DNA from 4 places in the Hydrogenophaga sp. OTU3427 genome. Region 4 is predicted to be linked to each of the others. Evidence: predicted binding sites of a transcription regulator. Region 4 holds the regulator's gene; each other region holds the start of a gene.

Region 1 (7,222 bases), on a different contig from region 4:
ACGCCGGGGTCGGGCGTGACCTGCAGCATCTTCAGGCGCGGGTCGCGCGGCGGCGGGTAGCCTTCAAGCACCACCCGCACGCCGAGCTTGTCGGCCGTGGCCTCGATGGCGGCCAGCAGGTCCAGGTAGTCCTCCAGGCGCGCCAGCGGCGGCATGAAGATGTAGAGGTGGCAGCTTTTGCCACCGGCTTCGGCCTCGGCCTTGGGGCCGTTGGCGCGCTGCGGGTCACGGGCCTCCACGCACAGGGCGGTGCGGGTCAGCCAGGCGGCCGACTCGCCACGGGCGGGATAGCGCCCGCTCATGGGCTGTGCCGGCGCGGCGCCGGGCACGCCCTGGCCGCTGGGGTCGCCCTGCCAGGCCGGGGTGCCGTCGTCGGGCTGGCCAAAGGCCGCGTTCTGCAGCGATACCACGCCGCCTTCGGCGAAGCCACCGCCGATCTGGTGGGGGGCGTACTGGCGCTTGAAAGCGCTGCCCTCGGGCAGGGCATCGCGCTGGCCCAGCGGGTCCTGCTCGATCAGGTAGGGGTAGTCGGCCTTGCTGACCCAGGGCAGCGAATCGAGCGGCAGGCGGTAGCCCATGGGCGAATCGCCGGGCATGAGGTACATGCGTTCGTCGCGGAAGAACCAGGGGCCGGTGGTCCAGCGGGTGCCGGAGAAGCGGGGCAGGGTGCGCGCGCCCTTGGCGGCGTCGTGGCCCGGCACCGAATGCGCCTGCAGTGGCAGCACGTAGCCGACCACGGTGTCCAGGCCCTGGCCGAAGACGCGGCGCAGGCGCTGGCGTTCCATCTCGTCGTCGAGCTTGGCGTCGAAGGGGTCGACGTTGACCGGCAGGCGGCGCTCGCGCCAGAGGTAGTAGAAGGTGTCCTCGTAGCCGGGCGTGATGTGCTGGGTGGAGAGGCCCAGCTTGCGCGCCAGCGCCTGCGTGAAGCGGCGGGCGTCCTCGGCGCTGTAGCTGGCGGGCTCGCGTTCGTCGGCGAACAGGGCCGGGTTGTGCCAGGTGGGTTCGCCGTCGGCGCGCCAGAACAGCGAGAGCGCCCAGCGCGGCAACTGCTCGCCCGGGTACCACTTGCCCTGGCCCAGGTGCAGGAAGCCGCCGTCGCCGTACTGCAGGCGCAGGCGGTGCAGCAGCTCGGTGGCGTAGTTGCGCTTGGTCGGGCCCAGGGCGTCGGTGTTCCATTCGGCGGCGTCGCGGTCCCGGGTGGCCACGAAGGTGGGCTCGCCGCCCATGGTCAGGCGCACGTCGCCGGCCACCAGTTCCTTGTCCACCTGGTGGCCCAGGGCGTCGATGGCGGCCCACTGGTCCTCGGTGTAGGGCTTGGTCACGCGGGGCGATTCGTAGACCCGCGTCACACCCATGTGGTGGCTGAACGTGACCTCGCACTCGTCGAGCGCGCCTTCGATGGGCGCGGCGCTGGACGGCTGCGGCGTGCAGGCCAGTGGCACGTGGCCTTCGCCGGCCAGCAGGCCCGAGGTCGGGTCCAGGCCGATCCAGCCGGCGCCGGGCAGGAAGACCTCGCACCAGGCGTGCAGGTCGGTGAAGTCGGCCTCGGGGCCGCTGGGGCCGTCGACCGCCTTCACGTCCGAGGTCAGCTGGATCAGGTAGCCCGACACAAAGCGGGCGGCCAGCCCCATGTGGCGCAGCAGCTGCACCAGCAGCCAGCCCGAGTCGCGGCAGGAGCCGCTGGCGTTGGTCAGGGTCTCCTCAGGCGTCTGCACGCCGGGCTCCATGCGGATCAGGTAGCCGATGTCGCCTTGCAGCTTCTGGTTGATGCCCACCAGGAAGTCGATGGTGCGCTGCGGCTTGCGGTCGACCTGGTCGAGGTAGGCCTTGAAGCGCGGCGTGAGCTCGCCCTTGGCCAGGTAGGGCTGCAGCTCCTTGAGCTGGTCGGCCGAGTAGGCGAAGGGGAATGTCTCGGCGTGGGGTTCGAGGAAAAAATCGAAGGGGTTGTAGACCGCCATCTCGACCACGAGGTCGATGGTGACCTTGAATTCGCGCATGGGCTCCGGAAACACCAGCCGCGCCTGGTAGTTGGCGAACGGGTCCTGCTGCCAGTTGATGAAGTGCTGCGCCGGCTCGACCCGCTGCGAGTAGGACAGGACCTTGGTGCGGCTGTGGGGTGCCGGACGCAGGCGCACGACCTGCGGGCCCAGCTTGATGGGGCGGTCGTAGGTGTAGTGGGTGACGTGGTTCAGGGCAACGTGGATGGCCATGCGATAAGCTTTCGTCAGGGAGATCAGCAGCATGCAAAAAACACAATGCCGCGAAAACATCGTAGCAAGTAACGCGCCACCACCGTGTGACAAACGCGGCCTTCGGTGCAAATCGCCCCGGGCCAGGGCGCGCTGCTTCACCCACTGATCGGCCCGCGTGCTGGGCTGGCTGGCCCCCTGGGTGGCCGGAATCCTTCTCCAACTCCAGCAGGCCTTGCTGTGGCCGGGCGCGGTCTACCTGGGCCTGTGCGTGGCCGCCCTGGCGCTGGTGGGGGCCTGGGTGCTTGGCGGCCGGCACCCGGACCGGGGCTGGCGGCTGTGTGGCCTGCTGTCCGTCGCCGTGCTGGGCTTCGCGAGCACCGGCCTGCGGGCGGTCTGGATGCAGGGCGACCGGCTGGCGCCGGCGCTGGAAGAGCAGGCGCTGCTGATCGAGGGCACGGTGGCCGACTTGCCCCAGCCCGCGGTGGATGGGGCCATCGTGGTGGTGGCCATCGAGCAGGGTCGCCGGCTCGACGCCACGGCGTCGGAGGCCACGGCGGACGGGCTGACGCTGCCCCGGCGGGTTCGCCTGTTCTGGCCCCAGGCGCCGGCCGACGTGGCGGCCGGGCAGCAGTGGCGGTGGCAGGTGCGCCTGCGTGCGCCCCACGGCCTGGCCAATCCCCAGGGTTTCGACCGCGAACTCTGGCTGTGGGAACAAGGCATAGGCGCCACCGGCACGGTGCGGGTGGGCCGCCGCGACCGCCCTCCCGAGCGGCTGGGCCAGGGCTGGCGCCACCCCGTGGACCGCTGGCGTGGTGCCTTGACCCAGGCCGTGCGCGAGCGGGTGGCGGACACCCGCGCCGCCGGTGTGCTGGCCGCGCTGCTGGTGGGCGACCAGGCGGCCATCGCGCGCGACGACTGGAAGGTGTTCCGCGACACCGGCGTGGCCCACCTGATGAGCATCTCCGGTCTGCACATCACCTTGTTCGCCTGGCTGGCCAAGGCCCTGGTGGCCCTGGCCTGGCGGGCCGCCACGCCTGCTTGGCCGGGCTTGCCGCTGCGCTGGCCCACGCCACATGTGGCCGCCTGGGGCGGGCTGGTGCTGGCGGTGGCTTATGCCTTGCTGGCCGGCTGGGGCGTGCCGGCCCAGCGCACCGTGTTCATGTTGGCGGGGGTGGTGCTGATGCGCTGGCGCGGTTTGGACTGGCCCTGGCCGGTGGTGTGGCTGTCGGTGCTGGCGCTGGTGCTTGCCATGGACCCCTGGGCCGCGCTGCAGGCGGGGTTCTGGCTCAGTTTTGTGGCCGTGATGCTGCTGTTCGCGTCCGATCCCGCTCGGGTGGCCGAGTTGCCGGCAGGCGCGCCCTGGCCCGCACGGTCGGCGCGAGCGCTGCGTGGCCTGTTGCGCGAGCAGGGCGTCATGACGCTGGCCCTGGCGCCGCTCACCCTGCTGCTGTTCGGCCAAGTGTCGCTGGTGGGGTTGGCCGCGAACCTGCTCGCCATCCCGTGGGTGACCCTGGTGGTCACGCCCCTGGTGCTCATCGGCGTGGTGGTCCGGCCGCTGTGGGAATTGGCCGCGCTGGCCGTGCAGGGACTGGTGGCCGGGCTACTGCCGCTGGCGGCCTGGCCCTGGGCGGTGTGGCACGGCGCCGCCGCGCCGCCGGTGCTGGCCGTGGCGGCCGTGCTGGGTGGGGGGCTGGTGGTGCTGCCGCTGCCAGGGGCCTGGCGGTTGATGGGCCTGGCCCTGGCCTGGCCGGCCCTGGCTTTTGTGCCTGCCCGCCCGGCCGAGGGCCAGTTCGAACTGCTGGCCCCCGACGTCGGGCAGGGCAGCGCCTTGCTGGTGCGCACCGCGCGCCACAGCCTGCTGTTCGATGCCGGCCCGCGCTACCGCGGTGGAGGCGACGCGGGCGAGTCGGTGCTGGTCCCCTGGCTGCGGCGGCTGGGCGAGCGGCCCGATGGGGTGGTGGTGAGCCACCGCGACGGCGACCACGCGGGGGGCGCCGAATCGGTGCTGGCGGCCTTTCCGTTGGCGCGCTATGCGTCGTCGTACGCCCCCGGCCCCCAGGATCTGGCCGCCCGCCGCCCTGGACTGGTGGCCGGGCTGGCCGGCTGCGACGCCGGCCAGCGTTGGGCATGGGACGGCGTGGCCTTCGAATTCCTGCACCCGGCGCCGGCCGACCACCGGCCCGGTGCCAGCCCCAACACCTTGTCCTGCGTGCTGCTGGTGGGCAACGGCCCGCAGCGCGTGCTGCTTACCGGGGACATCGGCATCGACCAGGAGGTGGCGCTGGCCGCGCGCCACCCCGGTCTCAGCGTCGACGTGCTGGTGGCGCCGCACCACGGCAGCCGTTCCTCGTCCAGCCCGGTGTGGCTCAACCAGCTGCGGCCGCGCTGGGTGCTCGTGCAGGCTGGGCACCACAACCGTTTTGGCCACCCCGCGCCCGAGGTGACGGCCCGCTACGAGGCGCGTGGCGCGCGCTGGGTCGCCTCGCCCGACTGTGGCCTGGCGTGGTGGCGCAGCGGCGCACCCGACGCCGTCGAATGCTGGCGTGAGACCCACCGCCGTTATTGGCACGCCACACCGGGCCAGGCCGGCCCGCCCAGCGCTTACGATGGTGTTCGGGACAGCAGCGAATGAGTCCGGTCAACGACACCCCCGCCACCGGTGCACCAAGCTGGCGCGGTACTTGCTATCCTCAGTTCTGACAGGAGAGAGATGACATGACAAGACCCCAATTCGACGAGATGTACGCGGCCCAGGACAAGGAGCGGGCGCACTACGAGGCCTACGCACGCTGGCTGCTGGAGCAGCCAGCCGAGGTGATGGCGGCGCGGCGCGAGGAGGCCGAGCTGATATTTCGGCGGGTGGGCATCACGTTCGCGGTCTACGGTGCCAAGGACGAGGACGGTGCCGGCACAGAGCGCCTGATCCCCTTCGATCTCATTCCCCGCATCATTCCCGCCCACGAGTGGGCCCAGATGGAGCGTGGCCTGGTGCAGCGGGTCGATGCCCTGAACCGCTTCATCCACGACGTCTACCACGGCCAGGAGATCATCAAGGCCGGGGTCATCCCGGCCGAGCAGATCACGCGCAACGCCCAGTTCCGCCCCGAGATGGTGGGCGTGGACGTGCCCAACCAGATCTACTCGCACATCGCCGGTATCGACATCGTGCGCGCGCCCAACGCGGCCGGCGAGGGCGAGTACTACGTGCTGGAGGACAACCTGCGTGTGCCCAGCGGCGTGAGCTACATGCTCGAAGACCGCAAGATGATGATGCGGCTGTTTCCCGAGCTGTTCAGCCAGAACCGCGTGGCCCCGGTGGCCCATTACCCCGACCTGCTGCTGGAGACCCTGCGCGCCTCCAGCCCGGGCCACACCGCCGAGCCGACCGTGGTGGTGCTCACGCCCGGCATGTACAACAGCGCCTATTTCGAGCACGCCTTCCTGGCGCAGCAGATGGGCGTGGAACTGGTCGAGGGACAGGACCTGTTTGTCAAGGACAACTTCGTCTACATGCGCACCACCCGTGGCCCCAAGCGGGTGGACGTGATCTACCGCCGGGTGGACGACGACTTCCTCGATCCGCTGGTCTTCCGCCCCACCAGCACGCTGGGCTGTGCAGGCCTGCTGGACGCCTACCGCAAGGGCAACGTGGCCATCTGCAACGCCGTCGGCACCGGTGTGGCCGACGACAAGTCGATCTACCCCTACGTGCCGCAGATGATCGATTTCTACCTCGGTGAGAAGCCCATCCTGAGCAACGTCCCCACCTTCATGGGCCGCAAGCCGGACGACCTCAAGTACATGCTGGCCAACATGAAGGACCTGGTGGTCAAGGAGGTGCACGGCGCGGGCGGCTACGGCATGCTGGTCGGCCCCGCCTCCACCCAGGCGGAGATCGAGGAATTCCGCCAGGCCGTGCTGGCCAAGCCCGACGGCTACATCGCCCAGCCGACGCTGAGCCTGTCGACCTGCCCCACCTACGTGCAGAGCGGCATCGCGCCGCGCCACATCGACCTGCGGCCCTTTGTGCTCAGTGGCAAGACGGTGCAGATGGTGCCCGGCGGCCTGACCCGCGTGGCCCTCAAGGAGGGCTCGCTGGTCGTGAATTCGTCACAGGGTGGCGGTACAAAAGACACCTGGATTCTGGAAGATTGAGGAGGCAAGAATGCTGTCAAGAACCGCCGACCACCTGTTCTGGATGTCGCGCTACACCGAGCGCGCCGAGAACACCGCCCGCATGCTCGACGTCAACTACCAGACCTCGCTGCTGCCCCAGTCCGCCGCCGTGGCGCAGGTGGGTTGGGAAGGCCTGCTGACCATCAGCGAGCTGATGCCCACCTACCGCGGCCGTTACGGCGAGGGCGAGGTCAAGCCACGCGACGTGCTCGACTTCATGGTGCGCGACGAGGACAACCCGTCGAGCATCGTCTCCTGCCTGCGGGCCGCGCGCGAAAACGCCCGCGCCGTGCGCGGCGCCCTGACCACCGAGCTGTGGGAAACCCAGAACCAGACCTGGCTGGAGCTGACCCGCATGCTCAAGGGCAAGGACTTCGAGCGCGATCCCGGTGCCTTCTTCGAGTGGGTCAAGTTCCGTTCGCACCTCTCGCGCGGTGTCGCCATCGGCACCATGCTGCAGGACGAGGCCTTCCACTTCTACCGCATGGGCACCTTTCTGGAGCGTGCCGACAACACGGCGCGGCTGCTGGATGTCAAGTTCCACGCTGTCGAGAGCGACTTCTTCGGCGCCGCCAGCGAACTCGATCAGGAATACGACTTCTACCACTGGAGCGCCATCCTGCGCTCGGTCAGCGGCTTCGAGGTCTACCGCAAGGTCTACCGCGACGTCATCAAGCCCGAGCGCGTGGCCGAGTTGCTGATCCTGCGTCCGGACATGCCGCGCAGCCTGCACGCCAGCATGAACGAGCTGGTGAGCAACCTGGAGGTCGTGTCCAACGACCACTCGGCCGAGACCGAACGCCGCGCCGGCAAGCTGCGGGCCGACCTGCAGTACGGCCGCATCGACGAGATCC
Region 2 (7,222 bases), on a different contig from region 4:
CCGGCGCAGGTCGATGGGCGACAGTGTGGCGAGCATGGCCACCATTGTGCGCAGACAAGGCATGAAATGCACGCCCCGTCCGCGTCCTTCGCCTCAGCCCGGCTCGCGATCCAGCTCGGCCAGCTCGTTCGCGCTGAACACGCGCGAGCGCGTGTGGAAGGCCCGGCCGGTCGGGCCTTCCAGCGAGAAGGTGCCGCCGTGGCCCTCGATGACGTCGATGATGAGCTGGGTGTGGCGCCAGTAGGCGTACTGGCTCTTGCTGATGTAGAACGGGCAGCCGCCGATGTCTCCGAGGTGGACATCGCCCGCGCCCGTGGTCAGCTCGCCCAGCAGGTAGCAGTTGGCGGCGCTGTTGTCGCAGCAGCCGCCTGACTGGTGGAACATCAGGCCCGGGCCGTGCTGGTGCTTGAGCTGTTCGATCAGCGCCAGCGCGGCGGGGGTGGCGATCACCTTGTCGACCATGGGGTGGTCAGAAAAAGCCGAGTTTGCTTTCGCTGTAGCTCACCAGCAGGTTCTTGGTCTGCTGGTAGTGGTCCAGCATCATCTTGTGGGTCTCGCGGCCGATGCCGGACTCCTTGTAGCCGCCGAAGGCGGCGTGGGCCGGATAGGCGTGGTAGCAGTTGGTCCACACGCGGCCGGCCTTGATGGCGCGGCCCATGCGGTAGGCCACGTTGCCGTTGCGGCTCCAGACACCGGCGCCCAGGCCATACAGCGTGTCGTTGGCGATGGCCAGGGCCTCGGCTTCGTCCTTGAAGGTGGTCACGGCCAGCACCGGGCCGAAGATCTCTTCCTGAAAGATGCGCATCTTGTTGTGGCCCTTGAACAGGGTCGGCTGCACGTAGTAGCCGCCGTCGAGTTCGTTGCCGAAGTAGGCTTGTTCGCCACCGGCCAGCACCTGCGCGCCCTCCTCGCGGCCGAGCGACAGGTAGGACAGGATCTTGGTCAGCTGTTCCTTGGACGCCTGGGCGCCCATCATGGTGCCGGTGTCCAGCGGGTTGCCGTGCTGGATGGCCTTCACGCGCTGGAGCACGCGCTCCATGAAGGGTTCGTAGATGCTTTCCTGGATCAGCGCGCGCGACGGGCAGGTGCAGACCTCGCCCTGGTTGAAGGCGAACAGCACCAGGCCTTCGATGGCCTTGTCGAGGAAGCTGTCGTCCTTGTCCATCACGTCGGCGAAGAAGACGTTGGGCGACTTGCCGCCCAGCTCCAGCGTGGCCGGGATCAGGTTGTTGGCCGCCGCCTGCGCGATCACGCGGCCGGTGCTGGTGGAGCCGGTGAAGGCGATCTTGGCGATGCGCTTGGAGGTGGCCAGCGGCATGCCGGCTTCGCGGCCAAAACCGTTGACGATGTTGAGCACGCCGGGCGGCAGCAGGTCGGCGATCAGCTCGACCAGGACCAGCAGGCTGATGGGCGTGGATTCGGCTGGCTTGAGCACCACGCAGTTGCCCGCGCCCAGGGCCGGCGCCAATTTCCAGGCCGCCATCAGGATGGGGAAGTTCCAGGGAATGATCTGGCCGACCACGCCCAGCGGCTCGTGGATGTGGTAGGCCATGGTGTCGCTGTCGATCTCGCTGATGCCGCCTTCCTGCGCCCTCACGCAGCCGGCGAAATAGCGGAAGTGGTCCACCGCCAGCGGGATGTCGGCGTTGAGGGTTTCGCGGATCGGCTTGCCGTTGTCCACGGTCTCGGCGTAGGCCAGCCGCTCGAGGTTGGCTTCCAGGCGGTCGGCGATCTTGAGCAGCAGGCTGGCGCGCTCGCCGGCCGAGGTCTTGCCCCAGCGGTCGGCGGCGGCGTGGGCCGCGTCCAGCGCCAGGTCGATGTCGTCGGCGGTGGAGCGGGCCGCGCGGGTGTAGACCCGGCCGTTGATGGGCGTGATCACGTCGAAATACTGGCCGCCCACCGGTGGCACCCATTGGCCGCCGATGAAGTTGTCGTATTGGGCTTTGTAGTCGATCTTGGCACCGTCGGTGCCGGGGGCTGCGTAAATCATGCTGTCTCTCTCGTGGTGGTGGGGTGAACACAATGCCGTGTGGCCCACACCTCAACTCAACTTCCGTGCCATGCCCGCCACGCCCCGCCAGACCGCATGTTGGCTGCGAAAACGGGCCAATCTGTCACAGCCGCCAGGGCACGGAGCGTGCCATTGCGGAACAGCTGTGCGAATGCGTGACAGCGGGGCCATGCGCCCGCACCGGATAATGGCCCCATGTCATTGACCATCGAATCGGGCCTGCTGCTGGCGCTGGCCTTCATCAACGTGTTGCTCGTGCTGGCGCTGTGGTGGCGCAAACCCCCGGTCGCCGAGGACAGCCCCGAACAGGCCCTGCGCCGCCAGCAGTTGCTGGAGGCGGTGACATCGGGCAACGAACGCCTGGAGCGCGAGCTGCGCCGCGAGGTGACCGATTCCGCCCGCGCCGGCCGCCAGGAACTGCTGCAGACCCTGAGCGCCTTCCAGGGCAGCCTGTCGCAGCAGGGCGCCGAGGCCACGCGCACCCAGAACGCCCAGATCGACGCCTTCGCCCAGCAGCTGCTGCAGCTGCGGGGCACGCTCAGCGACACGCTCACCCGGCAGTTGCAGGACCTCAGTGAAAGCAATGCGCGCCGCCTGGCCGAGGTGCGCGCCACGCTGGAGCAGCAGCTCGCGCAGCTGCAGCAGAACAACGCCGCCAAGCTCGACGAGATGCGCGCCACGGTGGACGAAAAGCTGCACGCCACGCTGGAGGCCCGCCTGGGCGAAAGTTTCAAGCAGGTGGCCGAGCGGCTGGAGCAGGTGCACAAGGGCCTGGGCGAGATGCAGACCCTGGCCCAGGGCGTGGGCGACCTCAAGCACCTGCTGAGCAACGTCAAGACCCGGGGCATGTTTGGCGAGGCCCAGCTGGCCGCGCTGCTGGAGCAGGTGTTCGCGCCCGACCAGTACGCCACCCAGGTGGCCACGCGACCCGGCAGCAAGAACGTGGTCGACTTCGCCATCCGCCTGCCGGGCCGGGGCGACGACGGCGCGCCCTGCTGGCTGCCCATCGACGCCAAGTTCCCCAACGAAGACTACGAGCGCCTGCTCGACGCCCAGCAACGCGCTGACGTGGTGGCCGCCGAGGCCGCGGGCAAGGCGCTGGAGGCACGCATCCGGCTGGAGGCCAGGTCCATGGCCGAGAAATACGTGGAGCCGCCCCACACCACCGATTTCGCGCTGCTGTTCCTGCCCACCGAAGGCTTGTACGCCGAGGTGCTGCGCCGCCCCGGCCTGATGGAGTCGCTGCAGCGCGACCACCGGGTCACGCTGGCCGGCCCCACCACCTTGCTGGCCATGCTCAATTCGCTGCAGATGGGTTTTCGCACCCTGGCGCTGGAGAAGCGCAGCAGCGAGGTCTGGCAGGTGCTGGGCGCGGTCAAGACCGAGTTCGGCAAGTTCGGCGACGTGCTGGCCAAGGTCAAGGCCCAGACCCAGACCGTGCTCAACACCCTGGACAGCGCCGAGGTGCGCAGCCGCGCCATGGGCCGCGCGCTCAAGCAGGTGGAGGCCCTGCCGGCCGAACAGGCCGCCACGTTGCTGCCGCTGCCCGACGCCGACGAATGAAACGCGAGCTGACGCGCCTGATCGCCGCCCAGGTCTGCCTGCACATGTGCATGGCCGGCACCCGCATGGCGGCGCCGCTGCTGGCCCTGCGCGAGGGCCACAGCCCGGCCTCGGTGGGCGTGCTGCTGGCGCTGTTCGCGCTGTCGCAGGTGTTCCTCTCGCTGCCGGCGGGCCGCTTCGCGGACCGGCACGGCCTGCGCCGGCCGGTGGCGTTCGCGGTGCTGGCGGCCTTGATCGGCGCCGGCTCGGCCGCCCTCTGGCCCACCTTCGGGGTGCTGTGTTTCGCGGCCCTGCTCACCGGCGGCGCCACCGGTTCGGCCACCATCGCCGTGCAGCGGCAGGCCGGTTTCCTGGCCGGTAACCCGACCGAGCTCAAGCAGGTGTTTGGCTGGCTGGCGATCGGGCCGGCGCTGTCCAACTTCGCGGGGCCCTTCGCGGCCGGCCTGTTGATCGACCACGCCGGTTTCCGCACCGCCTTCGCCTTCCTGGCCCTGGTGCCGCTGGCCAGCTGGTGGGGCGTGCACGCCATGGCCGTGCGCAAGGCGCCCGAGGCGCCCGTGCAGGACGGCCGCCGCTCCTCCTCGTGGGACCTGCTGCGCGAGCCGCCGTTTCGCCGCCTGATGGTGGTCAACTGGCTGTTGTCGTCGTGCTGGGACGTGCATACCTTCCTGGTGCCGGTGCTGGGCCATGAGCGTGGCCTGAGCGCCTCGGCCATCGGCACGGTGCTGGGCGCCTTCGCGCTGGCGGCCACCGGCGTGCGTGTCCTGCTGCCGCTGGTGGCCGAACACGTGCGCGAGGCCGTGGTGGTGACCGCTGCCATGGTGTGCACGGCCGCGCTGTTCGCGGTCTATCCGCTGGCCCACACGGCCTGGAGCATGGGCCTGCTGTCGGTGCTGCTGGGGTTTGCGCTGGGCGCGGTCCAGCCCATGATCATGAGCACCCTGCACCAGATCACGCCTGCACACCGCCACGGCGAGGCGATCGGCCTGCGCATGATGGCGATCAACGGCTCCAGCGTGTTGATGCCCCTGCTGTTCGGCAGTGTTGGCGCCGTGCTGGGCGCCAGCGGCGTGTTCTGGTTCGTGGGCGGGGTGGTGGGCATGGCCTCGCCGGCGGCCATACGGCTGGGGCAGGGCCGCTCCAGGCACTGAGAACGCAAACACGTTCTGAGGGGCCGAGCCCCGCCAGCTCAGTCGATGTTGTTGAGCAGGCCGAGGCCCACCAGGTAGGTGTCCAGCATGCGCTGGCCCATGGCCTCCAGTTCGAAGCTGGCCGGCGACAGCATCCAGTTCTGCAGCAGGCCATCGAAGAGCACGAACATGCCCATGGCGGCCTCCTCGGGCGGCACCGGCAGCACCTGGCCGGCATCGCGCGCGGCCTGGGCCAGCAAGGCGGTGTTGAGCATCACGCAGTCCTGGCGCGCGGCCAGGTGGCGCTCGCGCACCGCCTGCATGTCGTCCACGTACTCGACCTTGTGGGTGGCGATCTCGAACACGCGGCGGGTGCGCTCGTCGTGGCTGATGAGCGCCAGCCCCTCGCGGATGTTGGCGCGCAGGCGCTCCACCGCCGAGGTGCCGCTGGTGGTCGGGTCGGCCACGGCGCGGGCTGCCATGGCCAGCGATTCCTCGAAAGGCAGGGTGGCCCGCTCCATCATGGCGTTGAACAGGTCGGCCTTGTCCTGGAAGTGCCAGTAGATGGCGCCGCGCGTGGTGCCCGCGGCCACGGCGATGTCGTTGAGCGAGGTGCGCGCCACCCCCTGGGCCACGAACAGGTGTTCGGCGGCATCCAGCAGCTTGTCTCGTGTGGCCTGTGCGTCGGCCTTGGTGCGTCTTGCCATGTGTGGTCGTGGGGCTATTCCTGGGTATCAAATATACATTCAATCTTGTATGTATACTCCGCTGCTGATTTTTCCACACCCCTTGCCCGCCCCGTTCGGAGTCCATCCATGGCAGCGTTCCCTACCCCTGTTTCTGTCCGGCCGCCCTTGCGCGGCCTTGCCCGCGGCCCCGTGGCCGTGGCGACCGCGGCCCTGGCGGCCGCTTGCCTGCTGGCCGCTTGCGGCGCCAAGGACGCGGCCGCGCCCGCGGCCGCTGCCGGGGGCGGCATGCCACCGGTGGAGGTGGGCGTGGTCACCGTGTCCCCCACCGATGTGGGCCTGACCACCGAGCTGCCGGGCCGCCTGGAGGCCTCGCGCGTGGCGCAGGTGCGTGCGCGCGCCGCCGGCATCGTGCAGCAGCGCCTGTTCAAGGAAGGCAGCGACGTCAAGGCCGGCCAGGCCCTGTTCCGCATCGACGCCGCTCCTTACGCCGCCGCCCTGGCCAGCGCCGAGGCCCAGGTGGCCAAGGCCCAGGCCAACCTGGCGCAGGCCACGGCCACGGTGGAGCGCTACCGTCCGCTGGTGGCCCAGCGCGCGGTGAGCCAGCAGGACTTTGTCAACGCCGAGGCGGCCCAACAGCTGGCCCAGGCCGACCTGGGCGTGGCCCAGGCCGCGGTGCAGACCGCCCGCATCAACCGCGACTACGCCAACGTCACCTCGCCCATTGCCGGCCGCATCGGCCGCGCGCTGGTGACCGAGGGCGCACTGGTGGGGCAGGGCGAGGCCACCCCGCTGGCGGTGGTGCAGCAGATCGACCCGCTGTTCGTGAACTTCACCCAGTCGGCCGCCGAGGTGCTGCAGCTGACCCGCGCCATCGAGGCCGGCCGTTTCAAGCGCAGTGGCGCACAGGCCGCCAGCGTCCGTGTGGTGCTGGACGATGGCAGCGAACACCCCCAGGCCGGCAAGCTGCTGTTCGCCGACCTCTCGGTGGACAGCACCAGCGGCCAGGTGACGCTGCGCGCCGAGGTGCCCAACCCCGGCGGCAAGCTGCTGCCCGGGCTGTACGTGCGCGTGCGCCTGGAACAGGCCAAGGCCGGCAACGCCATCGGCCTGCCGCAGCAGGCCGTGACCCGCACCCAGCAGGGCGACACCGTCACGCTGATCGACGCCGAAGGCAAGCGTGTGCCGCGCCAGGTCAAGATCGCCGGCCAGCAGAACGGCCAGTGGGTGGTGACCGACGGCCTCAAGGCCGGCGAGCAGGTGATGGTCGACGGCTTCCAGAAGCTGATGATGCTGCCGCCCACCGCGCCGGTGAAGGGTGTGCCCTGGTCGCCGGCCGCCGCCGCGCCCGCCGCCCCCGCCGCGGCCAAGCCTTGAGGGAGTGAGGCATGGCCCGTTTTTTCATTGAACGCCCCATCTTCGCGTGGGTGATCGCGCTGTTCGTGCTGGTGGTCGGCGGGGTGTCCATCACCCAGCTGCCGATCGCGCAATACCCGCCGGTGGCGCCGCCCGCCATCGTCATCAACGCCGCCTATCCCGGTGCCTCGGCGCAGACGCTGGAGGACAGCGTGTTGTCCGTCATCGAGCGCGAGATGAACGGCGCGCCCGGCCTGATCTACATGGAGTCGGTCGCCCAGGCTGACGGCAGCGGCAACATCACCCTGAGCTTCGAGCCCGGCACCAACGACGACCTGGCCCAGGTGGAGGTGCAGAACCGCCTGTCGCGCGCGACGCCGCGTCTGCCCTCGGCCGTGACGCAGCAGGGCGTGCGCGTGGACAAGTCGCGCAACAACTTCCTGCTGTTCGCCATCCTGTCCAGCGACGATCCGGCC
Region 3 (7,222 bases), on a different contig from region 4:
AACGCCTGCATGGCGGTGCCCACGGCCTGCACCGGGCCGAAACGCTGCTGGCGATCCAGCATCTGCTGCAGGGTCTCGCCGCCATGCCAGTCGTAGAGCAGGTAGTAGGCGCTGCGCGGCTGGCGGTTGGGCAGGCTGTCGTGGATGTGGACCAGGTGCTCCGCCACCTGCGACGAACGCATGCGCTTGGCCAGCCAGGCCTCGTGCGCCAGCATGGCGCGTTCATCCTGGTCGTGGGCGCGCCCGGGGTGCAGGGTCTTGAGCGCGTACAGCTGTTGTGAGGCAGGGTCGCGCACCTGGTAGAGCAGGTTGACGCCGTTGTCGGCCACGGTGGCGGTGACCAGCAAGCCGTCGATGGCCTCGCCCAGCTTCAGGCGCGGCGGCACCGGCAGCGCCAGGGCGTCGCGGCCGGCGTCCTGCAGGTTGGGGTCCAGCAAGCCGAGCACCCGCACCACCATGGCGGTGGCGTTGTCGTCGCTGCCAGCGGCCAGTGCGGTTTCCACCAGGCCCTCGCTGGCGGCCTGGGCGCTGGGCTGGCCGGCGCATTCGGCCAGCTTGCGCTCGGGCACCTTGCCGTGCACGCCATCGGTCAGCATCACGAAGGTGTCGCCCACCTGCAGTTCGCCCTGCACATAGTCGACCACCAGGTGATCCTCGGCCCCCACCGCGCGCAGCAGTTGGTGCTTGAGATCGGGGTGGTTGACCACGTGGTCGTGTGTCAGCAGTTGCGTCTGGCCATCGCGCAGCAGGTAGCAACGCGAGTCGCCCACGTGCGCCAGCGTGTAGGACTGGCCACGCAGCACCAGAGCGGTGAGTGTGGTCAGGCCCATCACCGGCTGGCGCCGACGGTTGATGCCGGCCAGCCAGGTGTTCTGTGCACCAATGATGCGATCGAGCGCGACGGTGGTGTCCCAGGTTTCGGGCGTGCCGTAGTAGTCACGCACCAGGCTGGTCACCGTGGTCTGCGCCGCCTCGCGGCCCATGCCCCCCGCGCTCACGCCATCGGCAATGGCCACGATGGAGCCCATGTCCGCCTGCCCTTCGGTCGGCAGCATCGCGGCACAAAAATCCTCGTTGCTGTCCTTGCGCCCGGTCTGTGAGACGAAACCGATGTCGATGTCAAAAGCCATGCACCACCATAAGCAAGAAGAATGCCCAGGTTTGGTGCACGCCCCCGATTCGCCGCCGGACCGTCCCAAGGCGAAACCACCCCCTCGGGGGCAGCGACCCGCGCAGCGGCGGAGCGTGGGGTATCCCGATTCGCCGCCGGACCGTCCCAAGGCGAAACCGCCCCCTCGGGGGGCAGCGACCCGCGCAGCGGCGGAGCCTGGGGAACGCCATGCCAGCCTAGCCCATCAGCATCTGCATGCTGTGCTCGTACTTGGCCGACAGCTGCTCGAAACATTCGAGCAGGCTCTCGCTGGCCGTGGCAATGGTGTCCAGGCGGGCCAGGCGGTCGCGGCCGGCCGGGCGCCGGCCACCCTTGGGCGCGGCGGCCAGCATCTGTTGCCAGTCCTGCGTGGCGGCCTCCAGCGCCTGGCGGATGTCGGGCGTGGACAGGGGAATGCGGTTCAGGTAGGCCAGTCCCTGCTCGAAGTCGCGCTGCGCGGCGGTGGTGGCGGCCTCGCGCGTGGCCTGTTCGTCGGCGCTGGCCCCGGTGTCGGTGTCCAGCAGGTCCATCAGCGCCAGCTTGGCGAAGCGTTGCGAGAGCATGCGCTGGCGACCGGCCATGTTGAGCACCTGCAGCGGCGCCACCGAGCCGGCGCTCTCCAGGCTGGCGGTCAGGCGCTCGGCATCCTGCAGCAGGCGTTCGGCCAGGCCATCGGCCTCGCGCACCTGGCCGGGCGCGGGCGCGGCCTGCAGCACGGCCTTCAGCTGTTTCCAGGTCGCGAGCACCTGGGCCAGCAGGTCTCCGAAGGTCGCGGCCGACAGGCCCTTGCCCAGCAGGGCAAGGTTGGCGTCGATGCGCTGGACCGAATCGTCGAAACGCTGGCTGGAGGGGCCGGGCAAGACGCCGGCGCAGCGCAACAGATGCAGCTTGAGCAGGCGCTGCGACAGCATGCGCAACTGCCCGGCCCGGTTGACCGAATCGGCGAAGTGCGCCGAATGGATGATGTGCTGCGAGACCTGGCTCAGGCGCTGGTTGGTGTGCATGGACGCGGTGCGCAGGATCTGGAAGGCCTCGTCGTCGCTGACCTGGCGCGCGCTCATGAGGATGCCCTTGGCCCGCTCGACCATCTTGCGCTCCTCCAGGCGTTGGGTGACGTCGTTGAGCTGCGCGCGCAGGGCCGATTCCTGCTCGAAGCGGGCCGTCGCCAGGTGCACCAGCGGGCGCAGGCGCTGCGCGCCGTAGCCGTGGACCACGTAGGCCTGTATGCCCGAGGCGGTGGCCTGCGCGATGCGCCCGGCGTCGGAGTCGGTGGTGAACACGATCACCGGCCGGGGCGCGGTGTCGGCCACGGCGCGGGTGGCGCTGAACAGGGCATCGCCCGGCAGGTTGGCCTCGCCCATCAACAGATCTGGTGCATGCCGCACAACGCCTTGCACCAGTTTGCTGCAATCGTCGACATGCCCGAGCACCTGAAAGCCTGCCGCCTCCAGATCGGCCACCAGCGGCAGGGTGGCGCGGGGACCATGGTGAAAAACCAGCACTGAGGTCATGGAAATCAAGGCTTTCAGAGTGAAAACGGTCCGCTGGGCGGACCGCCCGGCCGGCATCGGCGGGCCCGCCCGTCGGTCGGGGGCGGCAGGGGTCCGATGATATGGCACACCTCTTGCATAACCCAGACCAGACGTGACGAAGCGTCCCGCCCCGACCGCAGCGACGGGGTTTGTGTGCACAACGACGTGCGCAAGCGACGACCAGGGCAAGCCTTGCGGCGACCCCTACCCGGCCACTCGGCCGGGCTGCATACATACCCGACTTGTATCCCTGGTGACCAGGCCATGCGCCCCTGCACGGCCCGTTCCGCAACGCAACGTCTTTTCCCTATTCAAGCGAATCACTGACAGGAGTAGCCGCGATGAAGAAATCAAAACTGGTGATGGTGGGCAACGGCATGGCCGGTGTGCGCACGCTGGAGGAGCTGATCAAGATCGCTCCCGAGCTCTACGAGATCACGGTCTTCGGCGCCGAGCCCCACCCCAACTACAACCGCATCCTGCTGTCGCCGGTGCTGGCAGGCGAGCAGACGCTGGAGGAGATCGTCCTCAACGACTGGTCCTGGTACACCGACAACGGCGTCACCCTGCACGCCGGCTACAAGGTGACCGAGGTCGACCGCGTCAAGCGCGTGGTGCACGCGGTGAACGAGGCCGGCGAGAAGGTCTCGGCCGAGTACGACCGCCTCATCATGGCCACCGGTTCCAACCCCTTCATCCTGCCCATCCCCGGCAAGGACCTCAAGGGCGTGCTGGCCTACCGCGACATCGCCGACACCCAGGCCATGATCGACGCCGCTGCCACCTACAAGCATGCGGTCGTCATCGGCGGCGGGCTGCTGGGCCTGGAAGCGGCCAACGGCCTGATGAAACGCGGCATGAGCGTGAGCGTGGTGCACGTCGCGCCCTGGCTGATGGAGCGCCAGCTCGACGACGTGGCCGGCAAGCTGCTGCAGAAGTCGCTGGAAGAGCGCGGCATGAAGTTCCTGATCGGCGCGCAGACACAGGAACTGGTGGGCGGCGAGGATGGCCGCGTCAAGGCCATCCGCTTCAAGGACGGCAGCGAGGTGCCGGCCGACCTGCTGGTGATGGCCGTGGGCATACGCCCCAACACCGCGCTGGCCGAAAGCATGCGCCTGCATGTGAACAAGGGCATCGTGGTCAGCGACACCATGCAGACCGTGACCGATCCGCGCATCTATGCGGTGGGCGAGTGCGCGGCGCACCGCGGCATCGCCTACGGCCTGGTGGCCCCGCTGTTCGAGCAGGGCAAGGTGCTGGCCACGCACCTGGCGGAGTTCGGCATCGGCCGCTACACCGGCTCGCTCACATCCACCAAGCTCAAGGTCACCGGCATCGACCTGTTCTCGGCCGGCAACTTCATGGGCAGCCCCGACTCCGAAGAGATCGTGATGAGCGATCCCTCGGGCGGCGTCTACAAGAAGCTGGTGATCCAGGGCGACAAGCTGATCGGCGCCTGTCTGTACGGCGACACGGTGGACGGCAGCTGGTACTTCAAGCTGCTGCGCGAAGGCCGCAGCGTGGCCGACATCCGCGACAAGCTGATGTTCGGCGAGTCCAACATCGGCGATGTCGGCCACGAAGGCCACAACAAGGCCGCCACCATGCCCGACGAGGCCGAGGTCTGCGGCTGCAACGGCGTCAAGAAGGGCGCGATCTGCAAGGCCATCAAGGACAAGGGCCTCTTCACGCTGGAAGAGGTGCGCAAGCACACCAAGGCCAGCGCCTCCTGTGGTTCGTGCACCGGCCTGGTCGAGCAGATCCTGATGTTCACCGCTGGCGGCGACTACTCCGCCACGCCCAAGCTCAAGGCCATGTGCAGCTGCACCGACCACGGCCACGCGGCGGTGCGCGAGGCCATCGCCAAGCCCCTGCCCGACGGCAGCAAGCTGCTGACCTCGGCACAGGTCTTCGCCCACCTCGGCTGGAAGACGCCCAACGGCTGCTCCAGCTGCCGCCCGGCCGTCAACTACTACCTGATCAGCACCTGGCCCAAGGAGGCCAAGGACGATCCGCAGAGCCGCTTCATCAACGAACGCGCCCACGCCAACATCCAGAAGGACGGCACCTACAGCGTGATCCCGCGCATGTGGGGCGGCGAGACCACAGCGGACGAGCTGCGCCGCATCGCCGACGCGGTGGACAAGTACAAGATTCCCACCGTCAAGGTCACCGGCGGCCAGCGCATCGACCTGCTGGGCGTGAAGAAGGAAGACCTGGTCAATGTCTGGAAGGACATCGGCATGCCCAGCGGCCACGCCTACGCCAAGGCGCTGCGCACGGTCAAGACCTGCGTGGGCTCCGAATGGTGCCGCATGGGCACCCAGGACAGCACCCAGATGGGCAAGGACCTGGAAAAGGCCATGTGGCGCATGTACGCGCCGCACAAGGTGAAGTTCGCCGTCTCGGGCTGCCCGCGCAACTGCGCCGAGGCCGGCATCAAGGACGTGGGCATCATCGGCGTCGACTCGGGCTGGGAAATGTACGTGGGCGGCAACGGCGGCATCAAGACCGAGGTCGCGCACTTCTTCGCCAAGCTCAAGACCGCCGAGGAGGTGATGGAGTACACCGGCGCCTTCATGCAGCTCTACCGACTGGAAGGCTGGTACCTGGAACGGACCGTGCATTACATCAACCGCGTGGGCCTGGACTACGTCAAGAAGAAGATCCTGGACGACGCCGAAGGCCGCAAGGCGCTGTGGGAACAGCTGCAGTTCGCGCTCGACGGCGAACCCGACCCCTGGTTCGACTTCAAGGAAGCCGCCGTCGACACCCGCCAATTCATTCCGATCAAACCCGTGCTGACCGAAGGGAGCGCCGCATGAGCCAAACGAACTGGACCCCCATCTGCCGCGTCGAGGACATCCCGGTGCTGGGCTCGCGCCGCGTGGCGCGCGCCCAGGGCCTGGACGTGGCCATCTTCCGCAACGACAAGGACGAGGTCTTCGCCCTGCTGGACCGCTGCCCGCACAAGGGCGGCCCGCTGAGCCAGGGCATCGTCTTCGGCACCAGCGTGGCCTGCCCGCTGCACAACTGGACCATTGGCCTGTGCACCGGCCAGGCGGCCGCGCCCGACGAAGGCTGCACGCCCAAATTCAGCCTCAAGGTGGAAGATGGCCAGGTGTTCCTGGACGCGAACGAACTCGCGACACAAGCCACCGATCTCGCCCGTCCCATCGCCGGCCCTGCACGCAGGTCCATCCCGGCCTGAGCACCATGACCGAAACGCGCTCCACCTGTCCTTACTGCGGCGTTGGCTGTGGTGTGATCATCGAGTCCGATGGCGCGCAGATCACCGGTGTGCGCGGCGACCCGGACCACCCGGCCAACTTCGGCAAGCTCTGCACCAAGGGCAGCACGCTGCACCTGACGGCCACGCCCCAGGTGACGCGCCAGACCCGCCTGCTGCAGCCGCTGCGCCGGCTCGAACGCGGCGGCGCCACCACCCCCCTCAGCTGGGACGCGGCCCTGGACCTGGCCAGCGAGCGCATCGGCGGCGTCGTGCAAGCCCACGGCCCCGACGCCGTGGGCCTGTACCTCAGCGGCCAGCTGCTGACCGAGGACTACTACGTCTTCAACAAGCTGGCCAAGGGCCTGCTGGGCACCAACAACGTCGACACCAACTCCCGCCTGTGCATGAGCAGCGCCGTGGCCGGCTACAAGCTCACGCTGGGTGCGGATGCGCCCCCGGCCTGCTACGACGACGTCAACCACGCCCAGTGCCTGTTCATCGTCGGCAGCAACGCGGCCTACGCCCACCCCATCCTGTTCCGCCGCATCGAGGAAGCCAAACGCGCCAACCCGGCCATGAAGGTGATCGTGGCTGATCCGCGCCGCACCGACACGGCCGAGCTCGCCGACCTTTTCCTGCCCCTGCTGCCCGGCAGCGACGTGATGCTGTTCCACGGCCTGCTGCACATCATGCTGTGGGAAGGCTGGATCGATGCCAGCTACATCGCCGCGCACACCAGCGGTTTCGACGAGCTCAAGGCCCTGGTGCGCGAGCACACGCCCGAATCGGTGGCCGAGGCCTGCGGGCTCAGGAAGGAAGACCTGTTCACCGCCGCCAGGTGGTTCGCGACCTCGACCGCCACGCTCAGCCTTTACTGCCAGGGCCTGAACCAGAGCAGCAGCGGCACGGCCAAGAACGCGACCCTGATCAACCTGCACCTGGCCACCGGCCAGATCGGCAAGCCCGGCGCCGGCCCCTTCAGCCTGACCGGCCAGCCCAACGCCATGGGCGGACGCGAGGTGGGCGGCCTGGCCAACCTGCTGAGCGCGCACCGCGACCTCGCCAACCCCGCGCACCGCGCCGAGGTGGAAGCACTGTGGGGCCTGGATCGTATGGGCATCAACGTGCCCGACAAACCGGGCAAGACGGCGGTGGAGATGTTCCAGGCCGCGGCCGATGGCGAGATCAAGGCGCTGTGGATCGCCTGCACCAACCCGGCGCAATCGATGCCCGACCAGGCCACCGTGCGGCGCGCGCTGCAGCGCGCCGAATTCGTGATCGTGCAGGAAGCCTTTGCCAGCGCGAGCA
Region 4 (7,222 bases):
CGATGGCCTGGGCCACGCCGGCACGCTGGGCGTTGCGCTGCGCGAAGTCGACCATGCGAAAGGCCACGTCGCTGCCGAAGATGAAGGGTTTCTGCCCCTGCGGCCAGGGCTTTTGCGCCGCCTGGGCCTGGGCCTTGATGCCCTGCCACACGTGCGACTGGAAGGGCAGCAGCTTCTCGAAGGCAAACCGGCGCGTGCTGCCGGGCGCGATGTTCAGCGCCATTTGCGCCGCCTCGATCAGCACCGTGCCACTGCCGCAGCAGGGGTCGTACAGCGGTTGGGCCGCGCCCTGGCTGCCGTCCCAGCCGGTGGCGGCGATCATGGCCGCGGCCAGGGTTTCCTTCAAGGGCGCGTCGCCCTTGTCCTCGCGCCAGCCGCGCTTGAACAGCGGCTCGCCCGAGGTGTCGATGTAGATCGAGCAGTGGCTCTCGGTCAGGTGGGCGAAGACCCGCACGTCGGGCCAGGTGGTGTCGATGTTGGGGCGCTCGCCGGTCTTGTGGCGCAGGCGGTCGCAGACGGCGTCCTTCACCCGCAGGGCGGCGAAGTTCAGGCTCTTGAGCGGGCTGTGCTGGGCCGTGATCTCGACCTTGAGCGTGTGCCGCGGCGTCATCCAGATTTCCCAGGCCACGTCGCAGGCGGTGGCGTAGATGTCGTCTTCGCTGCGGTAGGGCTGGTAGGCCAGTTCCACCAGCACCCGCTGGGCCAGGCGGCTGTGCAGGTTGAGCAGCATGGCGTCGCGCCAGCTGGCCTTGATCAACACGCCGCCGCGCGAGCGCGACATGTCGGCATCTGCCACACCGACGATGCGTTTCACCTCGGCGGCGAGGAAGTCCTCCACGCCGGCGGCGCAGGGCAGAAAAAGCGTCAGTTGGTTCATGTGTACCTTTCGATCCGCCGCCGGACCGCCTCTGGGCGGATCGGGCCCCCGGGGGTCATCGTTTTCTCAGATTGGCCGGCGCAATGCGCAGCGCCTCGCGGTATTTGGCCACCGTGCGGCGGGCGCATTCGATGCCTTGCTCCTTGAGCATCTCGGACAGCTGGTTGTCCGACAGCGGCTTGGCCAGGTCTTCCGAGGCCACGAACTGCTTGATCAGCGCGCGCACGGCGGTGCTGGAGGCGTTGCCGCCGGTCTCGGTGCCCAGGCTGGAGCCGAAGAAGTACTTGAGCTCGTAGGTGCCGAAGGGCGTGGCCATGTACTTGGCGGTGGTCACGCGGCTGATGGTGGACTCGTGCAGGCCCAGCTCGTCGGCGATCTCGCGCAGCACCAGCGGGCGCATGGCGAGTTCGCCGTGCATGAAGAAGTTGCGCTGGCGCTCGACGATGGCGCTGGACACGCGCAGGATGGTGTCGAAGCGCTGCTGGATGTTCTTGATGAACCAGCGCGCCTCCTGCAGCCGCTGCTGCATGCCGGCCGCGCCTTCGCCTTTTTCGCCGCGGCCCTGGCGCAGGGCGTTGGCGTAGATGTCGTGCACCCGCAGGCGCGGCATCACGTCGGGGTTGAGCTGGACCTTGAAGCCGCGCCCGGCCTTGGTGACGATGACGTCGGGCAAGATGGCGTTGCGCTCCACGTTGACGAAACGCCGGCCCGGCTTGGGCTCCAGGTGGCCGATCAGTGCCAGGCCCTCGCGCACCACGGCCTCGTCGAGCCGGCAGGCGGCGGCCAGGCGTTTGGTGTCGCGGCGGGCCAGCAGGTCCAGCGGCTGGGCGCACATGGCCAGCGCGGCCTGGGCGGCCGGGCTGTTGCGCAGCTCCTCGATCTGCAGGCGCAGGCATTCGGCCAGATCGCGCGCGCCCACGCCGGCCGGGTCCATGTGCTGCAGCCAGTGCAGCGCCAGGTTGAGCGCCTGTTCGGTGGCTTCGCGGGCCTCCAGGTCGTCGCCGGCCAGCGCGGCGGCCAGGTCGGCGATGGGCTCGTCCAGGTAGCCGTCGTCGTTGAGCGACTCGATCAGGAAGTACAGCGCCGCGCGCTCTTCCTCGTTGAGCCGCAGGCCCAGCGCCTGCTGGTGCAGGTGGGCCTGAAGGCTGATGTGTTCGCTGGCGAGCTCGGCGGCGCTGGCGGTTTCCTCGTCGTGCGGGTCGTTGCGGTTGCGGGGCGCGGCCTCGCCGCCCCACTCGCCGTCGTCGGGCGTGAAGGAGACGGTGCCGTCGCCTTCCCAGTCGGGTTCGCTGCCGCCGACTTCTTCGCTGAAGTCATCGCCTTCGCTGCTGGAACTGTTGCTGCTGCTGGCGTTGTCCGCGCTCCATTCGCTGACCAGATCGCCGGTGCTCACCGGCGCGTCCACCGCGTCGACGCCAAAGGCCTCGCGCTCGGCCACTTCCTCGCTGCGTTCCAGAAAGGGGTTCTCGTCGAGCATCTGCTCGACCTCCTGCGCCATCTCCAGCGTGGAGAGCTGCAGCAGCCGGATGGACTGCTGCAGCTGCGGGGTCAGCGACAGGTGTTGGGAGACACGAAGCGAGAGGCTTTGTTTCATGCCGCTCACATTCGGAAGTGTTCGCCGAGGTAAACCCTTCTGACGTCGGCATTCTCGACAATTTCCCCCGGCGTGCCCCGGGCCAGCACGCGGCCCTCGTTGATGATGTAGGCGTGGTCGCAGATGCCCAGGGTTTCGCGCACGTTGTGGTCGGTGATCAGCACGCCGATGCCACGCGATTTGAGGAAGCCGATGATGCGCTGGATCTCGATCACGGCGATCGGGTCGATGCCGGCGAAAGGCTCGTCCAGCAGGATGAAACGCGGGTTGCTGGCCAGGGCTCGGGCGATCTCCACCCGGCGGCGTTCACCGCCCGACAGGGCCGGTGCCGGCGAGGAGCGCAGGTGCGAGACGTGCAGGTCCTCGAGCAGTTCCGTGAGGCGCTGCTCCAGCGCCGCGTGGGTGTAGGGCTTGCCCGTGGCCGGGTCGGTCTGCAGCTCCAGCACGGCACGCACGTTGTCTTCCACGCTGAGCTTGCGGAAGATGGACGCTTCCTGCGGCAGGTAGCCCAGGCCCAGGCGCGCGCGGCGATGGATGGGCAGGCGCTCCACGGCCTGGCCGTCGAGGGAAATCTGCCCGGCGTCGGCCCGCACCAGGCCCACGATCATGTAGAAGGAGGTGGTCTTGCCGGCGCCGTTGGGCCCCAGCAGGCCCACCACCTCGCCTTCGTCCACCGCCAGCGACACGTCCTTGACCACCTTGCGGCTGCCATAGGCTTTTTGCAGGCCACGCGCTTCCAGCCGGCGTTTGATGGCCGGCGTGGCGGGGTGGGTGGCGAGCGGGACGGCGGCGCTCACCGCTTGCCCTCGCCCAGGGCCGGTGTGGCTTTGAGGTCGGGGGCGGGCGCGGTCACCGGGGCCGGGCCGCTGGTGTCGCCCTTGGGCACGGGGGTGAGCATGGCGCGCACGCGCCCGCTCGGGTTGGCGGGGGTGCGCGCGGCCGCGCCGCCGTCGACCGTGAACACGTCGGCGTTGTTGTCGTACACGATGGTGTTGCCCGCGGTCTCGTCGTTGAGGCTCGCGCCCCGGTAGCGGCGCAGCACGGCGCGGCCGATGAAGCGCACCGTGTCGGCCTGGCTGTCGTATTCGATGCGGTCGGCCACGCCTTCGATGTATTCGTCCACCACGTCGCGCTTCTGCCGGAAGAAGGCCTGGGTGCTGGTGTTGCCCAGCACGGTGCCGAACTGCTGGCCCTGCGGTCCCTGGCGCACCTCGATCTGCTGGCCACGGATCACGATGCTGCCCTTGTTGACCACCACGTTGCCGGTGAAGACGCTGGTCTGGCGGCCATCCTCATGGCGCAGGCTGTCGGCCTCCACATTCATGGGCTGGTTGCGGTCTGCCTTGGCGGCCAGGGCCGCGGCACCGGACAGCAAGCCCATGGCCAGCAGGCCGGCCTGGCAGGTGCGGGTAAACGTGGTGCGGGTCATCGGCGTGTAGGGCATGGAAATTGCATGGCATTGTAAGCGTGCACTTTGCCGTGTGCGCTCCGGGCCGGGCACAAAAAAGCCCGCTGGATCGCAGCGGGCTTTGGGGGACGGCGCCAAGGGCGCTTATTTCGCGCTTCGCGACTGGGCAATCAGGTGCTCGGCCACTTGCAGCGTGCGCGGCATGTTCTGCGCCAGCGAACCCGAGGTGAAGTATTTGCCGGCGATGCCCAGCGAGGGCACGCCGTCCACCTGGTAGGCGTCCTGCAGCTGGCTGGCGCGGCGGGCCTTGCCCGCGACGCCGAAGGCGTTGTAGACCTCCAGGAACTTGGCCCGGTCCACGCCCTGCTTGGCGATCCAGTCGGCGATCTGCTCCTGGGTCGTCAGGCGCTGCTTTTCGGTGTGGATGGCGTGGAACACCTTGCGGTGCAGTTCCTCGACCTTGCCCAGGGCTTCCAGCGCGTAGTACAGGCGCTGCTGGGGCACGAAGTCGTCGCGGAAGGCCACCGGCGCGCGCTTGACCACCACGTGGGCCGGCTGCTTCTTGGCCCAGGCGTCAAACGTGGGCTCGAAGGCGTTGCAGTGGGGGCAGCTGTACCAGAAGAACTCGATCACCTCGACCTTGTCGGCCGGGGCGTCGACCGGGGCCGGGCGGCTGAGCTTGAGGTAGTCGGTGCCTTCCTTGAAGGCGGTCTGTGCCTGGGTCTGGGCGGTGCCCAGCAGGCCCGTGGTGGCGGTGCCGGCCATCAGCACAGCTTGGGTGAAATCACGACGTTGCATTTTTCAACAATCTCCTTGCCATAACGGCGGTTGCCTCCCATGGAGCGCCGCACCGCAGCAAAAGTTCAAAAAAGCGTGAACGGCGGCGGGTCGGCGCTTCAGCGCTGCACACGCACCAGGGCCGCGTCGATGTTGTTGCCGGCCAGCTTGGCCTGGGTCGCATCGGCGTCGGCCTTGGCGCGGTGGGGGCCGGTGCGCACCCGGTAGACGGTCTGGCCGGCCTGTTCGCGTTCGCTGATCTTGGCATCGAAACCCAGCATGGCCAGTTTGGCGCGCTGGGCCTCGGCGTCGGCCGCGGTGCGGAAGGCCCCGGCCTGTACGAAGTAGACAAACGGATCGGCTTCGGTCCCGGCGGTGGCCGGCGCGGCCGTCGCCGGGGCCGCCGCTGTCTGGGTGCGGCTGCGCGCCAGATCGCCCAGCGGATCGGCCGAGGCGGCAGGCTGTTTGACCGCTTCCGGCTTGACGGCCGGTGTGGGCGCCACGGGGGCGGGTTTGCCTTCGGACTTCACCGCGCCCTCGGTCGGCTCGGCCTCTGGCTTGGGCGCGGCGGCGGGCTTGCTGCCCGCCAGGCCGGCGTTGGGGTTCCAATTGCGGTTTTTCTCGGCCTCGATGGCGTCCTGCGTGGGCTTGCGCGACACGCCGCGGTCGACAAAAGGCACCGGCACCTTGGTCACGTAGACCGCCACGGCCAGGGCCAGGCCCAGACCCACCAGCAGGCCGACCACAAAGCCGATCAGTGTTCCACCCAGTTGCTTGTTCATGCTTGTCACATCTTTTGCGGCGCGCTCACGCCGAGCACGGCCAAGCCATTGTGCAGCACCTGCGCGGTGGCCGCGACCAGCGCCAGGCGCGCGCGTTTGACGGCCTCCTCCACCACCAGGATGCGCTCGGCGTCGTAGTAGCTGTGGTAGCTGGCCGCCAGCTCGCGCAGGTAGAAGGTCACGTCGTGGGGCGCGAAGTCGGTGGCGGCGGCGCTCAGCATCTCGGGGTACTTGGCCAGTTGCAGCAGCAGGGCCTGGGCTTGCGGGCCGGTGAGGGCCGAGAGGTCGGTGTCCCGCAGCGTGGCCACATCACCGCCCCACGACGCCAGCACCGAGCAGATGCGCGCATGCGCGTACTGCACGTAGTACACCGGGTTGTCGTTGTTCTTCTGGACCGCCAGGTCGACGTCGAAGGTGTATTCGGTGTCGGGCTTGCGGCTGAGCAGGAAGAAGCGCACCGCGTCCTTGGAGGTCCACTCGATCAGGTCGCGCAGCGTCACGTAGCTGCCGGCGCGCTTGGAGATCTTGACCTCCTCGCCGCCGCGCATCACGCGCACCATGGTGTGCAGCACGTAGTCGGGGTAGCCTTGGGGGATGCCCACGCCCGCGGCCTGCAGGCCGGCGCGCACGCGGGCGATGGTGCCGTGGTGGTCCGTGCCCTGGATGTTGATGACCTTGGTGAAGCCACGTTCCCATTTGGCGATGTGGTAGGCCACGTCGGGCACGAAGTAGGTGTAGGAGCCGTCGCCCTTGCGCATGACGCGGTCCTTGTCGTCGCCGTAGTCGGTTGACTTCAGCCACAACGCGCCGTCCAACTCGTAGGTCTTGCCGGCCTCGCGCAGCTTCTGCACGGTGGCGTCCACCTTGCCGCTGGTGTAGAGGCTGGATTCCAGGTAGTACTGGTCAAACTTGACCGAGAAGGCCTGCAGGTCCAGGTCTTGCTCGTGGCGCAGGTAGGCCACGGCGAACAGGCGGATGTCGTCCAGCGCGTCCACGTCGCCGCTGGCGGTGAAGGCGCGGTCGTCCGAATGCACGGTCTTTTTGGCAAGGTAGTCGGCCGCGATATCACCGATGTAGTCGCCGTTGTAGGCCACCTCGGGCCATTCGGCGTCGCCCGGCTTGAAGCCCTTGGCGCGCAGCTGGGTGGACGTGGCCAGGGTGTTGATCTGCACACCGGCGTCGTTGTAATAGAACTCGCGGTGCACGTCCCAGCCCTGGGTCTCGAACAGGTTGCAGATCGCGTCGCCCAGGGCGGCCTGGCGGCCGTGGCCCACGTGCAGCGGACCGGTCGGGTTGGCCGAGACGAACTCCACCAGCACACGTTCGCCGCGCGCCGGCTGCTGGCCAAAGCTTGCGCCCGCGCCCAGCACCTCGCGCACCACCTGCTGCTTGGCGGCGGCTTTGAGGCGGATGTTGATGAAGCCGGGGCCGGCGATGTCGATCGCCTCCACCCACTGCCCAAAGGCCGGCGTGGCCAGCAGCGCGTCGCGCAGCTGTTCGCCCAGCTGGCGTGGGTTGAGTTTGAGTGGCTTGGCCAGCTGCATGGCGGCCGTGCAGGCGAAATCACCGTGGGCGGCCACCTTGGGCGACTCGAAGGCCGCCTTGGCGCCGGCGCCGGGCGAGAGTTTTTCCAGCTCACCCGCGAGGGCGGCGAGCAGTTCGTTTTTGGCTTGGAGCATCGGCGGATTTTACGAGCCGGCTGTTTCAAGGGCACCACAGCGCTGTTACATGTGCTTCAAGTTTCTTGCCACCCGGCGGATTTTTGGGTGTGATGCGCGGCGGTG

What was found. Region 4 encodes sigma-54, which starts transcription at its own class of promoters, with help from an activator protein. Its sites were predicted from a motif close to TGGCANGNAANCTGCTTT; they were not measured.
Region 1: a site for sigma-54 is predicted at 2,272-2,289, ahead of AAHB17_RS10870 (transglutaminase family protein). Genes of this name have one in related genera too.
Region 2: a site for sigma-54 is predicted at 2,044-2,061, ahead of exaC (acetaldehyde dehydrogenase ExaC). Genes of this name have one in related genera too.
Region 3: a site for sigma-54 is predicted at 2,764-2,781, ahead of nirB (nitrite reductase large subunit NirB). Genes of this name have one in related genera too.

What each region holds. Positions count from the first base shown of each region.
Region 1 covers NZ_JASATI010000015.1:7,958-15,179, reverse strand. Annotated here, with positions in the region: gene AAHB17_RS10870 (transglutaminase family protein) at 1-2,210, opposite strand, end outside; gene AAHB17_RS10865 (DNA internalization-related competence protein ComEC/Rec2) at 2,368-4,824, shown strand; gene AAHB17_RS10860 (circularly permuted type 2 ATP-grasp protein) at 4,908-6,347, shown strand; gene AAHB17_RS10855 (alpha-E domain-containing protein) at 6,358-7,222, shown strand, end outside.
Region 2 covers NZ_JASATI010000019.1:32,754-39,975, forward strand. Annotated here, with positions in the region: gene AAHB17_RS12750 (Lon protease family protein) at 1-36, opposite strand, end outside; gene AAHB17_RS12755 (DUF779 domain-containing protein) at 94-462, opposite strand; gene exaC (acetaldehyde dehydrogenase ExaC) at 470-1,990, opposite strand; gene AAHB17_RS12765 (DNA recombination protein RmuC) at 2,207-3,574, shown strand; gene AAHB17_RS12770 (MFS transporter) at 3,571-4,725, shown strand; gene AAHB17_RS12775 (TetR family transcriptional regulator) at 4,764-5,411, opposite strand; gene AAHB17_RS12780 (efflux RND transporter periplasmic adaptor subunit) at 5,520-6,767, shown strand; gene AAHB17_RS12785 (efflux RND transporter permease subunit) at 6,779-7,222, shown strand, end outside.
Region 3 covers NZ_JASATI010000004.1:21,155-28,376, reverse strand. Annotated here, with positions in the region: gene AAHB17_RS03520 (bifunctional protein-serine/threonine kinase/phosphatase) at 1-1,130, opposite strand, end outside; gene AAHB17_RS03515 (type IV pili methyl-accepting chemotaxis transducer N-terminal domain-containing protein) at 1,348-2,661, opposite strand; gene nirB (nitrite reductase large subunit NirB) at 3,024-5,507, shown strand; gene nirD (nitrite reductase small subunit NirD) at 5,504-5,893, shown strand; gene AAHB17_RS03500 (nitrate reductase) at 5,899-7,222, shown strand, end outside.
Region 4 covers NZ_JASATI010000011.1:24,865-32,086, reverse strand. Annotated here, with positions in the region: gene AAHB17_RS08870 (THUMP domain-containing class I SAM-dependent RNA methyltransferase) at 1-877, opposite strand, end outside; gene AAHB17_RS08865 (RNA polymerase factor sigma-54) at 933-2,471, opposite strand; gene lptB (LPS export ABC transporter ATP-binding protein) at 2,477-3,268, opposite strand; gene lptA (lipopolysaccharide transport periplasmic protein LptA) at 3,265-3,915, opposite strand; gene AAHB17_RS08850 (thiol:disulfide interchange protein DsbA/DsbL) at 4,024-4,677, opposite strand; gene AAHB17_RS08845 (SPOR domain-containing protein) at 4,776-5,438, opposite strand; gene argS (arginine--tRNA ligase) at 5,444-7,117, opposite strand.